2 linked regions of the Nitratidesulfovibrio vulgaris str. Hildenborough genome follow. The protein of the gene in region 2 interacts with the protein of the main gene of each other region in a pairwise test. Links are inferred from orthologs where the notes say so. Each region holds a gene or a part of one and is shown on either strand. Other genes may lie near its edges. The genes, in order: mtgA and DVU_RS11740.

Region 1 (9,970 bases), 230 kb from region 2 along the record:
CGAGCGACTTCGCGTCTGCCGTGATGGTTCCCGCCAGCAGCGGAATGGCCAGCATCATGGGGACGATGGCGATGTCCTGGAAGATGAGCACGGAAAGGGCGATGCGTCCTTGCGGACTCTCGGTCTGTGCGCGTTGCTGCAAGAGGCTCAGAACGATGGCGGTGGAAGAGAGGGCGGCGAGAAATCCGAACAGGATGCCTTCGGAGAGCGTCTGTCCGTGCAGCAGGGCTATGCCCGCGAAGACGGCTACCGTCAGACCCACCTGTGCAGTGCCGCCGATGAAGACGGGCTTGCGCAGGCGCGACAGCTCATCGCCGGAGAGTTCCATGCCGATGGTGAACATGAGCAGAACCACGCCAATCTCGGCCATGAGTTCGACCTCATGCACAGCGGAGACGAGCCCCAGTGCCGAAGGGCCGCACAACACACCCGTGATGAGGAAGCCGACGATGGCGGGCAGGCGCACCCGGTGGCAGACGAGCAGAACGCCTATCGAGAGACAGAAGAGGACGACGATGTCCGGCAGAAGGGGTAGCTGCATCGAGGGTTCCTTTGGCTTGGGATGTCAGAGCTTACCGTAAGTCTGTGGCGGGTACAATGTCGGCTTTCATGATGCATAAGGTATGTTCCATGTGTGCATATGCGCTATGTGCATGTGTTGTGCTGGACATGATGACGACATTGCTGTAGCATGTCCTCCACAATGGATGATTTTGCTCCTTTTCAAAGAAGCATGATTGTCCTTTCAAGTGCAGTTATTACATACGTTTTCAATCCAGGAGGATGTGCGACACATGGGCTTGGGCAGAGCAGCCTGCCCATGTGTGTGGTCTTTCATTCCGCACTATCGAGCGAATGATGCCATGCGTCGCGGTTGCAGCCTTGCGCCTTCCGCGTGCCCGTTTTGCGGGCGGCGTTCGCTGTCCTCCCTTCCGTTGTCGGGCCGGTGCCCGACGGGGTGTCTTCCACCCCGCGACATCCAACAGGAGGGAGCATGTCGAAACTTTCCATCAGGAACCTGACCAAGATCTTCGGTCCACACCCCGAGAAGGCCCTCGGTCTTCTCGAGCAGGGGCTCGGCAAGGAGGAAATCCACCGCCGCACAAGCCATGCCGTGGGTGTCGACCGTGCCTCCTTCGATGTGGAGGAGGGCGAGATCGTCGTGGTCATGGGTCTCTCCGGCAGCGGTAAATCCACATTGGTACGCTGCCTCAACCGCCTCATCGAACCCACGGCCGGAACCGTCACCGTCGACGGCCGGGACGTGACCTCCATGCCCGTCGACGAGTTGCGACGCCTTCGGCAACGCAGCTTCGGGATGGTCTTCCAGAACTTCGCCCTCTTCCCGCACCGCACTGTGCTGCAGAATGCCGCCTTCGGCCTAGAGGCCATGGGCGTGCCCCGTGCCGAACGCGAGCGTCAGGCCATGGTCTCGCTCGAAAGGGTGGGGCTCGCAGAGTGGGCCGCATCGCGTCCCGCGCAGCTGTCCGGGGGCATGCAACAGCGTGTGGGGCTTGCAAGGGCCCTCTCCCTCGACCCCGACATCCTGCTCATGGACGAGGCGTTCAGCGCGCTCGACCCACTCATCCGGCGTGACATGCAGGACGAACTGCTGCGGTTGCAGGACGACCTGCAGAAGACCATCGTGTTCATCAGTCATGACCTCGACGAGGCCCTCAAACTGGGTGACCGCATCGTGCTCATGCGCGACGGGGCGGTGGTGCAGATAGGCACGCCCGAGGACATCCTCACCAATCCTGCCGACGACTATGTCGCCCGCTTCGTGGGCGAGGCCGATGTGACCAAGGTGCTCACGGCTGGCAGCGTCATGAAGCGCTCCGAAGCCGTGGCGGTGCTCGGCATAGACGGCCCCCGCACCGCCCTGCGCAAGATGCGGCGTAACGCCATCGCAACGCTCTTCGTGCTGGACGAACGGCACAGGCTGGTGGGGCTCATCACCGCAGACGATGCGGCGCGCCTCGCCGCCGAGGGCGTACGCGAGCTTGGTTCCATCGTCAGACGTGACATCGCCACGGTTCCACCAGAAGCCCCGGCTACGGAACTCATATCCCTCATGGCAGACCTGCCGCATCCGCTGGCTGTCGTGGACGAACGTGGCAGGCTGGCTGGCGTCATCGTTCGCGGTCTGCTGCTGGGGGCGCTTGCCGAACGCGGAGGTGTCGCATGATGTCCGTCCAAATTCCACGCATCCCCCTCGGGGCATGGCTCGAAGCCTTCACCGACAACATGGTGGAGTGGTGCTCCGGCGCAACGCGTGCCTTCTCCACAGTGGCTGGCAATGGCATCGACATGCTCGAATCATTGCTCGGCTCCATTCCTCCGTGGGCCTTCATACCCGTGGTGGCGCTGCTGGCATGGCGTGCCACGCGCAAGCCGGGCATCGGTGCGTTCGCCCTGCTGGGCTTCGGGCTCATATGGAACCTCGGCCTGTGGGAGGCCACCATGAGCACCATAGCCCTCGTGCTCGTGGCCACGGCGCTGGCTGTGGTGACAGGCGTGCCCCTGGGCATCGCCGCGGCGGTCAACGTCACGGTGCGCAAGGTGCTCATGCCGGTGCTCGACCTCATGCAGACCATGCCCGCGTTCGTCTATCTCATTCCCGCCATCCCGTTCTTCGGTCTCGGCAAGGTGGCGGCGGTGTTCGCCACTGTGGTGTTCGCCATGCCCCCTGCCATTCGCTTCACGTGCCTCGGCATCCGGCAGGTCCCCGACGACCTCGTGGAATGCGCAGAGGCGTTCGGCACCAGTCGCTGGCAGCGGCTGGTCAAGCTGGAACTGCCGCTGGCAGCCCCCACCATCCTCGCTGGCGTGAACCAGACCATCATGCTGGCGCTCTCCATGGTCGTCATCGCAGCCATGATCGGTGCGCGCGGCCTTGGCGGCGAGGTGTGGAAGGCCATCCAGAGGCTCGAACTGGGCAGCGGCTTCGAGGCGGGCATCGGTATCGTCATCGTCGCCATATGCCTCGACCGGGTGCTCCAGCACATAGGGCGCCGCAGTTCCGTCGACAGGTAGCACCTCGTCAGGCCGCGCTGCGTTCTCATCGAGTCAGCGCGCCTGTCACCGATCACGGTGCGTGTGCCGGGGGCTTGCAGCCTCCGGTGCCGCACGCGGCGGTTCTCCCCGCCATTCCGTTCCCGTCCGGGGTCCCCGGCAAACCAGAGGAGAAACCATGAAAAAGATCATTCTGCTGGCAGTGGCGTTCCTTCTTGCCTTCACCGGTGCGGCACAGGCCGCCTCGAAGGACGCGAAGCCCGTGCGCATCGCCTATGTGGAATGGGATTGCGCCCGCGCCACGAGCAATCTCGTCAAGGCCGCCATCGAAGACAGGTTGCACCGCAAGGTCGAGCTTCTTCCGGTCAGTGCCGGTGCCATGTGGATGGCTGTGGCTTCGGGCGACGTGGACGCCACGGTCACGGCGTGGTTGCCCGTCACGCACGGCGACTACCTCAAACGTCTTGAAGGCAAGGTGCGCGACCTCGGCCCGCTGGTGGACGGTGCGCGCCTTGGCTGGGCGGTACCCGACTATGTGACGGTGAACTCCATCGCCGAACTCGACGCCGCTGCTGACCGTTTCGGCGGGCGCATCATCGGTATCGACCCCGGTGCCGGACTCATGCGTATGTCGGAGGATGCCATCAAGGCATACGGCCTCAAGAAGATGCAGCTTGTGGAGGGCAGTGGGGCGACCATGACGGCGGCCCTTGCCGACGCCATCCGCCGCAAGGAATGGATTGTGGTCACCGCGTGGTCGCCGCACTGGATGTTCGGACGCTGGCAACTGAAGTACCTTGACGACCCCAAGGGCGCCCTGGGCGGGATGGAATCCATCCACACGGTGGTACGCAAGGGGCTGGACAAGGACATGCCCGAGGTCTTCGCCTTTCTCGACCGCTTCGCCTATGCGGATACGGCCCAGTTGCAGACCCTCATGGCGTGGAACAACGAGGAAGGGGCCGACCCGCTGACCAACGCCCGTCGCTTCATGAAGGAGCACCCTGCGCTGGTGGACAGCTGGCTGGCGAAGTAGAGGCGCATTTTCAGGGCTGTGGGACTGAATGAGGCGTCCGCTTCACCTGCTGCCTTGCGAATCCAGAACCTCTGTAGGACAAGGGTGCACTATGCACCTGCCATGACAGGCATTCTCGTGATGACGACAGGCCCCCGGAACGACTGCGTTCCGGGGGCTTCATCGTGTGCGAGGCAGTGCCGTCTGCCCCTGTACTGAAGAGCGGGGCGTGTTCAGATGAGCCCTCTGCGTTCCATGCGCGAGAGGATGATGGCGGTCTTCTGCCGTATGTGGCGGGGAGGGTTGCGTGCCGACCACTTTCGGGGATTGGGCAGTACCACGGCTAGGCGGGCGGACTGTTCAGGTGACAGGTTCGCCGCCGCAACCCCGAAGTGCGCCCGTGCCGCCTCTTCGGCACCGAAGATGCCGTCGCCCCATTCGACGACGTTCAGATACAGTTCGATGATGCGCCGCTTTGAAAGGGCATCTTCGAGACGGACTGCGAGAATCGCCTCTTTCAGCTTGCGTGAGAGGCTGCGTTCCGTGCCGAGATAGAGGTTCTTCGCCAGCTGCTGGGTGATGGTGCTGCCCCCTGCGGCAAGGCGTCCCTTCTCGAGATTGCGGCGTAACGCGTCCTCCATGCCGTCCACGTCGAATCCTTCATGTCCCCAGAATTTGTCATCCTCGGCGATGGTCACGGCGCGGATGAGGTGCGGCGAGATGCGTTTGAGGGGAACCCATGTGCGGCGCACCCGGAATGTCTTGCCCACGTCTTCGGCTTCGCCACGACGTTGTTCGATGAGTGCCGTTGTCTGCGGCTGTGCTGTCACGAGGTCGTCCACATCGGGCCAGACCGCGTAGCGTAGCACATCCGCGGCAGCCAGAGTGACGATGGCGGCGAGGCAAAGCCAGAAGACCTTCATCAGGCTTCGTTTCGGCTGCGCGGGCTTGTGGCGTCGAGCGATGTTCTTTCTGTACATGTGTGATCGTCCATTTCCCGGCAGACTCGCGGAGAATGATCGTGCACCTCCGTCTTGGGCGGAGTGTCCGTCCTGTCTGCACCTCGAAGTCCACGGTGGGCCTTTGGCGTAGCCCAACGGGGCACGGTTGCCAAGTACCGTTGCGGTCTGGAGGCGCACAGGTCTGCGATGCGGACAGCGTGTCACATAATAACCGTATTGCGACTTTTGACGATGCCGCTACGATAGATGCCATGGGCTGTATTTTTAAAATGAACGTTTGATGAATGTGTGTTGTGAGTGAACGCGTGCAGGGGGCATACTGCGTATATGGCAGGTAGGGTATGCGGGTAGGGTATTGAAAAATCACCTCCTGTTAGTGCAAAACCCCATAAAGTTAACGGAATAATCGACGATTGGTAGATAAAGTATCTTCGGGAGGCTGGCAGTGGAAGTGCGCAAGGGTTTTTTCGACAGGCTCAACAATCGCGTGACGGTGCTTCTCGTCGGCTTGTTGCTTCTGGGATTCGGAGGTCTGGGCTGGTATGCGGTGAATGCCGTGACTTCCTACGCGGAGGCGTCCCGTCGTGAGGCGACCGAGACCCTGATGGGTGCGGTGGAGACGGCGACAGAGGTCTACATCCGCAATCTTCAGAAGTTGTGCGAGGGGCTGGCACGGCAGCGTGCCGTTGTCGTCGCCCTGCGTTCAGGGGTGGATGAGGGCGAGACGGCGCAACGCCGTTTCAAGGACTATCTTGCCACCTATCCGGAAATCTGGTCGGCTTACACCTTCGATACCGCAGGGGAAGCTGTTGCAGGTTTCAATGCCGCCAACAAGGACGAACGGGGCGAGAACAAGAAGAAGCATCCGGTCGTTGCACAGGTGCTGTCCGGTGCGAATGTCGCCATCGCGCGTGAGCTTTACAGCGTCGAGGGGGGACGGCTTGCCCTGCGCATCGCCGTGCCCGTGCGCGACCCCGAGAATGGCAAACTGCTGGGCGGGGTTCAGGTCTCGTTCAATTTCCATGAGTTCGAAAAGGAAGTCTTGAAGTCCGTAACGAACGGCGAGACGGGGTATCTCTTCCTCGTCGACGAGAAGGGGACCTTCCTCTCGCATCCCAATCCTGCGTTGGTCATGACAAGCGGAACAAGCCTTTCGTCCGTCTCGGAGATGTTGCGGCGCAAGAACGGCTTCATGCGATACGTCTCAGATGGCGAGGCCAAATTCGCCGCTTTCGCCACCGTCCCCCAGACCGGGTGGATACTGGCTGCCAACATCAACGAGTCAGAGGTGCTGGCTGCGGCGCGCAGCCTCGGCATGGTCATCATCGGCATCAGTGTCGTGGCGTCACTGGTGCTTGCGGGTGTCCTCGTCATGGTGCTGCGCAGGCTCGTCATTCTCCCGCTGGGGGCGTTGCAGCGCTACACGGGCGAGATTGCCGCCGGTGACTTCTCTACCGTGCCGCAGGGGAGGTTCAGTTGCGAATTCGCCGACCTCGCCGCCGATGTCGACCACATGAAGACAAAGATCAAGGCTGAACTCGGTTTCGCACAGGGCGTGCTGAAGGGCATACCCACGCCGTGCGGCATCGTCGGCCCCGACTTCACCATGACATGGGCCAACGAGCATATCCTCAAGCTGCTGGAGCGTACCGGAAAACCGCAGGACTACTACGGGATGCGTTCCGGCGAGTTCTACTGGCGCGACCCCAACCGGGAGACCCTCTCCGACAAGGCCATCAAGAGTCGCACCGACCTGCATGACGTGGCGGTATGGAACGCACCATCAGGGCGTGAAGTCCATCTCAACGTGGCGACGACACCCTTCTATGACATGGACGGCGAGTTGCTCGGTTCCATCGCGTTCTGGATGGACATCACCGACATCATCGAGAAGCAGCGCGAGGTCGAAGCGCAACATGCCCGCATCGCGGAGGCGGCACGTCGCGCCATGGACGTGTCGGCCCGTCTCTCCGCTGCCGCCGAAGAGCTTTCGGCGCAGATAGACGAGTCGAGTCGCGGCACCGAGGTGCAGAAGACGCGCATCAGCGAGACGGCTGCCGCCGTGGAGCAGATGAACGCCTCCATCCTTGAGGTGGCGCGGAACGCGGGCGAGGCCGTCACCAGTGCCGACACGGCCCGCGAGAGTGCAGAGAAGGGTGCCGGGGTGGTGCAGGACGCTGTGGCATCCATAGGTGCGTTGCGGGACAGGATGCACGAGATGGGTGTGAGTCTTGAGGAACTTGGTCGGCAGGCCGATGGTATCGGCACCATCGTGGACATGATTTCAGATGTGGCCGACCAGACCAACCTGCTGGCGCTCAATGCCGCCATCGAGGCGGCGCGGGCTGGCGAGGCGGGGCGTGGCTTCGCCGTCGTCGCCGACGAGGTGCGTAAACTCGCCGAGAAGACCATGGGCGCCACCAACGATGTGGGGAACGCCATCCGTGCCATACAGGGCGTGACCCGCAAGACGGTCGAACTCATGGGGCTGGCAGGTGGCGATGCAGAGACCTCTGTGGCACGCGCAGGCGATGCCGGGGCTTCGCTCAAGACCATCGTCCAGCTTTCGGTGGGCACGGCTGATCAGGTGCGCTCCATCGCCACGGCAGCTGAAGAGCAGTCGGCGGCGTCGGAGCAGATAGCCCGCGCCACGGAAGAGATCAACGTCATCTCCAGCGACACGGCAGAGGGCATGAGCCAGTCGGCGGCAGCCATCACCGAAGTGGCTGACATGGCGAGCGAGCTCGAACGTATCATTGAGGGCATGAAGTCCTGACAGGCTGCATGACAGATGTCGCGGCCCCCGCATTCTGCAAGGAATGCGGGGGCTTCTGTCATGTCTCGTTGCCGTGTGACTTTCGAAGTCCCCGTGCATGGCAAACCGCTGTGCACTGTGTATCCGTATGGATTAGCGAATGTTCCACGTGCTACGACCTGAAGGTGAATGTCGGGACGTCGAGTTGTCAGAAACATATACGTGGTGTATGAACAGGGCTTTGTGCGCATGAGAATGTGCTATAGGCAAAGCCGTGTGCAACGCACATGTGCCGCAAGTTCGCGTCGGATGGGAGACCATGACCGGCGCGATACGTTTTTTGGAGGCCGTTGCATAAAGGTATAGACGTTAGCGTATCAGCATCGTCCTTCTACCGTGGTTTCGTGTTGGCGGGGTCGCATGTCTCATGCGTCTCCCGCTTTGTTTTTACCTGAAGACGCCTGTGTGCCCGTACTGCCGGGCGGGGCGGACAGAGACGTCGAAGCAGTGACGTCAGGGAGCGTGACATGGTCGACCTTTCTCGCAAGAAGACGCAGGCCCTTCTACCCACGGACATCCTCTTCCAGACGCCGTACTGGGCGCAGGTGAAGACCCGTCTCGGCATGGAGTCGCACGCCTTCGACATCCGGTCTTCCGGGCCGTGGGGCGACGTGCTTGTGCTGTTGCGGCGGTTTGGCAGGCACCGCGTCGCCATCGTGCCGCAAGGCCCGGAGGTGGCCCCGCCCCATGAGGACTACGGTGTCTACCTTGAAAGCTTCTCCCTCGCGCTAGCGGAGGGGCTAGGCCCCGATGTGGCGTTCATCCGCTACGACCTGCCGTGGGTCTCGCCCTATGCGGACGAGATGCACGACGAGGGATGGAACGCCTTCCCCGAGGCACGCTTGCGCGAATTGCGCATGAACATGGGCACGCGACACTGGAATCTTCGCAAGTCGTTTCAGGATTTGACGGTGGCAAGTTCGCTGGTGGTGGACATCACCGGCGAGGAAGCGGCGGTGCTTGAGCGCATGAAGCCCAAGACGCGCTACAACATCGGGCTTGCCCGGCGCAAGGGCGTGGCCGTGCGCGAGGTCGGACGCGAGAGTCTGCCGCAGTTTCACGCCCTCTATCGGCAGACGGCCATACGGAACGGCTTCGAACCGTGCAGCATCACGCATTTCAGCGCCATGTTCCATGCGTTGTGCGACGGCGCGGGCAGTACTGAACTTCTGTTCCTGCTGGCGACGCACGGGACGGACATCCTTGCCGGATGCATCGTGGGGCTGGCCGGAAGAACGGCCAACTTCCTGTACGGGGCGTCGGGCAATGTCAAACGCAACCTCATGGCACCCTATCTCATGCACTGGACGGCCATGTGCCATGCCCGCGACCGGGGGTGCCACGACTACGAGATGGGTGCCGTCCCGCCCGGGCACGACCCGGCACACCCCTTCCACGGGTTATACCGCTTCAAGACCGGCTTCGGCGGACGGGTCGCGCTGCGAAGCGGGTCATGGGACTATCCGCTCGACCATGCGGCCTACCGCGACTTCTGCAATGCCGAAAGCCTGTACAGGACTGACGCCGCGCCCGGAAGGACGCAGTAGAGAGGCGATGCGTCTTCACGCATGAGGGGGCGACGCGTGTCGCCTGACTTCTTCACGGGATGGCAGGTTGCGTGGCGTTCCGTACCCATGAGATGACGAACGACCTAGTTGCGAACGCTCTGATGACGAACGTTCTTATGACGAACGCCCCGCCGGGTTTCCGGCGGGGCGTCTGCATTCTGTCGAGAGGCGAAGGCTACTGGTGTCTGCCGCGTGCCTCGGCAAGCGGGACCATGTGCAGGGCCTTGGTGGGGCATGCCTCCACGCAGGCGCAGCTGCTCTTGCCTTCCCGTGCGCGCCATTCGGAGCACAGGTCGCAGCGCACGGCCACTTCGCGGCCATGCATGGCCCCTGCCTCGTCCTCTTCGGGCAGGCCGATGAACGAGAGGCTGATGGCTCCGTACGGGCACGCCATGATGCACAGCCTGCACGCGGCGCAAAACTGGGCGCGCATGGTGACCACGCCATCATCCTGCACGAGGGCGCGGGTGGGGCAGACACGGGCGCAAGGGGCATCCTTGCACTGGCGGCACTGCACGGGCATCTTCACTTCGTCGGTCTTGACCACGTGGACGCGCGGAGCGAACACCGTACGCTTCTTCGCGGCCTCCTTGAT
Region 2 (4,880 bases):
CTGCAACGTTCTCGGCACCGAACGCCCCACGGAAGGGCGCGACGACCTCATGGACCGAACCGTCGAGCCATACACGGTAACGCCCGCGCACGCCGCCGTCGCTCCCTGCGGCGTCGGCAACAGGCCCGTCATAGGCCGCCCGGTAGCCCACCCCACGACCCGATGCGGAAAAGAACTGCAACCTGCGGCACACGCTACGCGCCTCGCGCACGAGGTCGTCATAATCGGCGCAGACAAGCCCCGTACCGCCTTCGGCCAGATGAGCCAGCAGCCGCGACTTGTAGTAGGCCACGCCCCGGTCGCCCAGACCGGCCACATGCCCCTGCCCGACATTGAGCACCAGCCCGATGTCGGGCCGCAGCACGGCACCGAGTTCGTCCATGTCCTGCGGCTGGCTGATGCCCGCCTCCATGACCCAGAAAGACTCGTTGCCTGTGGCTTCGAGCATGGAGAGAGGCAGCCCTATCTGGTTGTTGAGATTGAGCGGATTGCGTGCCGTATCACCCCGCACGCCAAGCACCTGCGCCAGAAGTTCCTTCACGGTGGTCTTGCCTGCCGTGCCTGTGACGCCCACGACGCGGGCCTTCGACCGCATGCGATGCAGGTTGGCGAGTCTGCCGAGGGCCTTCACGCTGTCGTCGACGACCATAATGGTCACGTCGGCGGATGGGCACTCCCCGTTGAACGGGTCGCGTTCAGCGATGAGGACGCGTGCGCCCTGCCGCACCACATCGGCGGCAAAATCATGTCCGTCGAAACGCTCACCCCTGATGCAGACGAAGAGGTCGCCCGGCGCGACCTTGCGGCTGTCGGAACGCACGGCGGCGAAGGTCGCGTCGCCCTGCGCGCCGAGTATCGCCCCTGCCCCGAGGGACTCGCGCATTTCGTTCGGTGTCAGTTGCACCCAAGAATCTCCCGGATGGTCTGTTGGTCGCTGAAAGGCAGCTTGCGGTCGCCCACCTGCTGATAGTCCTCATGCCCCTTGCCTGCCACGAGAAGCGCGTCTCCGGGACGCAGCATCTCCAACGCAAGGGCGATGGCCTTGCGCCTGTCGGCCTCCGCCACGACCTCACGCGCCCCGGCAAGGCCGGGCTTCACGTCTTCCATGATGGCGAGCGGGTCTTCATGGCGGGGGTTGTCGGACGTGAGGACGGCCACGTCGGCATGTGCGGCCACGGCAGCGCCCATGAGGGGGCGTTTGGTGCGGTCGCGGTTGCCGCCGCAGCCGAAGACCGTGACGATGCGCGTGAAGCCCACATCGCGCAACGCGCGCAGCACGTTGACGAGGGCGTCCGGCGTATGGGCGTAATCGACGAAAACGTCAAGCCCCCGGTCGTTGGTGATACGCTCCAACCTGCCGGGAACTCCGGTGAAATTTTCAAGATGAACAAAATCGGCGGGCGAGAGGCCAAGCCCGAGACCCACGGCCTGAACGGCCAGCAGGTTCGAGGCGTTGTGTGCGCCCACGAGCGGAGAGTCGACCTCCCACGTGCGGCCCTCGAAGTGCATGCGCAGGTGAACGCCCGCAGTCGAGCAGCGCAGCATCTCACCATGCAGGTGCCTCGTTCCGGACACGGGCGCACCGGTGAGGGCGAAACCGACTGCACCCGGCAGGTCGGCGAGCAGACGCCGCCCCCAGGGGTCGTCGGCATTGACGGCACAATGCTTGCCGACTTCCGGCAACTCCCTGAAAAGGCGTGCCTTGGCGTTGAAGTAGGTCTCCATGTCGCCATGGTAGTCGAGGTGGTCTTGCGTGAGGTTGGTGAGCACCGCCCCGGCGAAACGTATGCCCGCGACCCGCTCCTGATCAAGCGCGTGCGACGACACTTCCATGAAGGCGACATCCACACCCGCACCCGCCATCTGGCCAAGCATCTCGTGTAGTTGCAGACAGTCTGGAGTGGTCAGCGGGGCGGCCTCGACATGCCCGGGCCACCGGTAACTTACCGTTCCGAGCACGCCGCACCGGCGGCCTGCCGAGGCGAAAAGATGTTCGAGCAGGTAGGTTATCGTCGTCTTGCCGTTCGTACCTGTCACGCCGACAACGGGAAAGGGCAACGATGCCGTGCCGTAACGCGCCTGCCCGAGCGCACCGAGCGCGGCGCGGGGGTCGTCATGCACAGCCACGGCAAAGGCGGCTTCCGGCAGGTGTTGCAGGCCGTCTGCACGGCACACGACCATGGTCGCCCCCTGCGCCACCGCCTGCGTGATGAAGGCGGCCCCGTCCACGGCGACGCCGGGAACGGCCACGAAAACGTCGCCCGGACCGACTCTGCGCGAATCGGTCCGTATCTGTGGGAGGGTCGCGGCAACGCGCCCGAGAAGGGTATCGAACGTCACTTGTTCAGGTTTCATGATCGCTCCGAAAGCCACAGTATGTATTCCTTGTCGTCCTGCCATGCGGCTCCCGGCTCGGGCGACTGCTTGACCACCGTCTGTCCCGTTCCCTTGAGGACGGGCACCCTGCCCTTCGTGGCGAACATCTCCACGGCACGGCGCACGGGCTTGCCCACCACATCCGGCACGTTGTCGGCGGTCTCGATGACACGCTCCGAGATCTCGCGCCTGACTTCCTGACGGATATCCTGCGGCGCACCCTTCTTCTGCACCTCGGCGACCTTGAGGTCGTCGGTGTCGACCGGTTCCGGCAGCAGGCCGTGGTAGGCCATTGTACGCAGGGCCACATGCTTGAACACCGGGGCCGCAACTACACCGCCGTAGGGGCTGCGCGTGGGTTCGTCGACCATGACGAAGATGAGGTAGCGCGGGCGGTCGATGGGTACGAGGCCCACGAACGAGGCAAGACGCCCCTTGCCGTAAGACCCCGAACTGTCGGCCTTCTGCGCCGTACCCGTCTTGCCGCCGATGGTGATGCCAGCGATGCGCGCACGCGTTCCGGTGCCGTCCTCCTCGACAACGTCGCGAAGCATGTCCATCACCTGCCGGGCGACCTTGTGCGAGAAGATGCGGCGCGGTTCTGCGGCCACGGCCACGCCGGGGCCCACGGGCGACGGGGACGGCACGACGTCCTGCTGCTGTGCACCGTTTTCAGGGATGAAGAGACGCAACTTCTTCAGCACGCCATCATTGGCAAGGGTGAGGTACCCCTGTGCCATCTGCAACGCGGTGACCGAAACACTCTGCCCGAACGAGGCGGTGATGAGGTCGGCTTCGCTCCAGTCACGGGGTTTGCGCAGAATGCCCTTGCTCTCTGCCACGGGCACGCCGGTACGTTCGCCGAAGCCGAGCTTGACAAGATAGTCGTGGTAACGACGCGTTCCCAGTTCCAGACCGATCTTCGCGCACCCGATGTTGCTGGAGTAGCGCATGATCTTGTTGACGGGCAGCCAGTCGTAGCTGTGGGTGTCGCGGATGTTGATGGTGCGCGTCTTCCACTTGCCCTTCTCGCAGTAGAAGAGCGTGTCGGGCGTGATGACGCCCTCCTGAAGTCCTGCGGCGACGAGGAAGGGCTTGAATGTGGAACCGGGTTCGAGCGCATCGCTCGCAAGACGGTTGCGCCAGCGGGCCGGCGTGTATTCCCTGTAGGCGTTGGGATTGAAGAAGGGGTACTGTGCCCACGCGAGGATGTCGCCACTCTGCACGTCGACCACCAGTGCGCCACCCCATTTGGCCTCGTAGGTGTCGACGGCGTCGGCAAGGGCCTCTTCGGCGAAGAACTGCACCTGCATGTCAATGGTCAGGCGCACATCGCCACCGCGGATGTCGTTGTCCGAAGAACCGGGAAGGTAGAAGCGTCTGCCTGCGGCATCCCGTTCCATGACCATGCGGGTGGATGTTCCCGCCAGCGAATCGTCCATGGCGCGTTCGACGCCCTCCAGCCCCTTGTCGTCGAGACCGACGAAGCCGAGCAGCTGTCCGGCCATCTGGCGGAAGGGGTAGATGCGTTCGTATTCCGTGGTCAGGCCCACCCCGGAAAGCTTCGCCTCGCGCACGAGGTTGGCCTTGCGGTCGTCCACCTTGCGGGCAAGCCATGCGAAACGCCGACGTTCCGAGAGGGCCGCACGCACCTGCGGCAAGGGCAGGTCGAGGCACCGCGACAGAACAGCGGCCGTGTTGTCCACATCCTGCACTTCGAGAGGATGCACATAGACCGAGCGCATCTCGACGCTACGTGCCAGCACCTGGCCGTTGCGGTCGAGGATGGAACCGCGCTGGCCCGTCACGAGTTCGGCAGCCACATGCTGCCGCCGGGCCATGCCCGCAAGCCTGTCACCTTCGATGACCTGCACGTGCCATGCGCGCATCCACAGCAGACACCAGATGACACCGAACAGCCCGGCCACTGCCTTGATGCGCAGCCTGCCCCAATCCACATTGCCAAGGCGCGACGAAAGCCCCCCGCCCATGCGGGAGGTCTTCTGGCGCGTGTTGCGCGTCTTGCGTGGTGTCTTGGCCCTCAGCATACTTCTCCGGCGGGCTACAGTCCGCCATCTCCCAGTCGACGTATCTGCCCCTGCCGCGCGTCCCTCATGCCGAGGGCAACGGCCTTGCGCCCCAGTTCATAGGGCGAGAGCAGCCTGTCACGTTCCACTTCGAGTTTGGCCTTCAGGCTTTGCCTGTCTTCAAGTTCGCCCTGCATCCGGCGCAGGTTGTAGGCCATGTCCATACGTTCGATGTTCAGCCACACCAGCGAAAGACCGATGACGAGGGAACTGAGCACGGAGAGGATGATGGCGAGAAGCCAGCCGCCCATACCCTGACGCACGGTTATACCTTCTCCGCCGCACGCAGTTTGGCGCTCGAGGCGCGCGGATTGCGGGCCAGTTCACCATCGGTCGCCGTGACCGGTCTCTTCGTGAGTATCCGCACCTCGGGGCTATGCCCGCAGACACAACGGGGCACATGCCGGGGGCAGCGGC

Evidence for each region.
Region 1: the proteins of DVU_RS11740 (region 2) and mtgA interact in binary tests that used the Escherichia coli proteins (3 or more experiments, as listed by UniProt). The link is inferred for Nitratidesulfovibrio vulgaris str. Hildenborough from one-to-one orthologs.

The regions. Positions count from the first base shown.
Region 1 is NC_002937.3:2,385,212-2,395,181, reverse strand. The notes cover bases 3,138-6,108. They hold mtgA (monofunctional biosynthetic peptidoglycan transglycosylase), read right to left. Parts: upstream 5,011-6,108; coding sequence 4,264-5,010; downstream 3,138-4,263. Other genes in these bases: DVU_RS10780 (methyl-accepting chemotaxis protein), read left to right, coding at 5,438-6,108; DVU_RS10790 (glycine betaine ABC transporter substrate-binding protein), read left to right, coding at 3,194-4,051. Also shown: DVU_RS10805 (cation:proton antiporter domain-containing protein), read right to left, coding at 1-541; DVU_RS10800 (quaternary amine ABC transporter ATP-binding protein), read left to right, coding at 995-2,188; DVU_RS10795 (ABC transporter permease), read left to right, coding at 2,185-3,036; more of DVU_RS10780, read left to right, coding at 6,109-7,768; DVU_RS10775 (lipid II:glycine glycyltransferase FemX), read left to right, coding at 8,275-9,354; DVU_RS10770 (4Fe-4S dicluster domain-containing protein), read right to left, coding at 9,551-9,970. UniProt on the Escherichia coli protein: Peptidoglycan polymerase that catalyzes glycan chain elongation from lipid-linked precursors. May play a role in peptidoglycan assembly during cell division in collaboration with other cell division proteins.
Region 2 is NC_002937.3:2,620,803-2,625,682, forward strand. What follows is about bases 1,889-4,880. They hold DVU_RS11740 (penicillin-binding transpeptidase domain-containing protein), read right to left. Parts: upstream 4,425-4,880; coding sequence 2,352-4,424; downstream 1,889-2,351. Other genes in these bases: DVU_RS11735 (UDP-N-acetylmuramoyl-L-alanyl-D-glutamate--2,6-diaminopimelate ligase), read right to left, coding at 1,889-2,355; DVU_RS11745 (hypothetical protein), read right to left, coding at 4,439-4,726; rsmH (16S rRNA (cytosine(1402)-N(4))-methyltransferase RsmH), read right to left, coding at 4,729-4,880. In the rest of the region: DVU_RS11730 (UDP-N-acetylmuramoyl-tripeptide--D-alanyl-D-alanine ligase), read right to left, coding at 1-904; more of DVU_RS11735, read right to left, coding at 895-1,888. UniProt on the Escherichia coli protein: Essential cell division protein that catalyzes cross-linking of the peptidoglycan cell wall at the division septum. Required for localization of FtsN.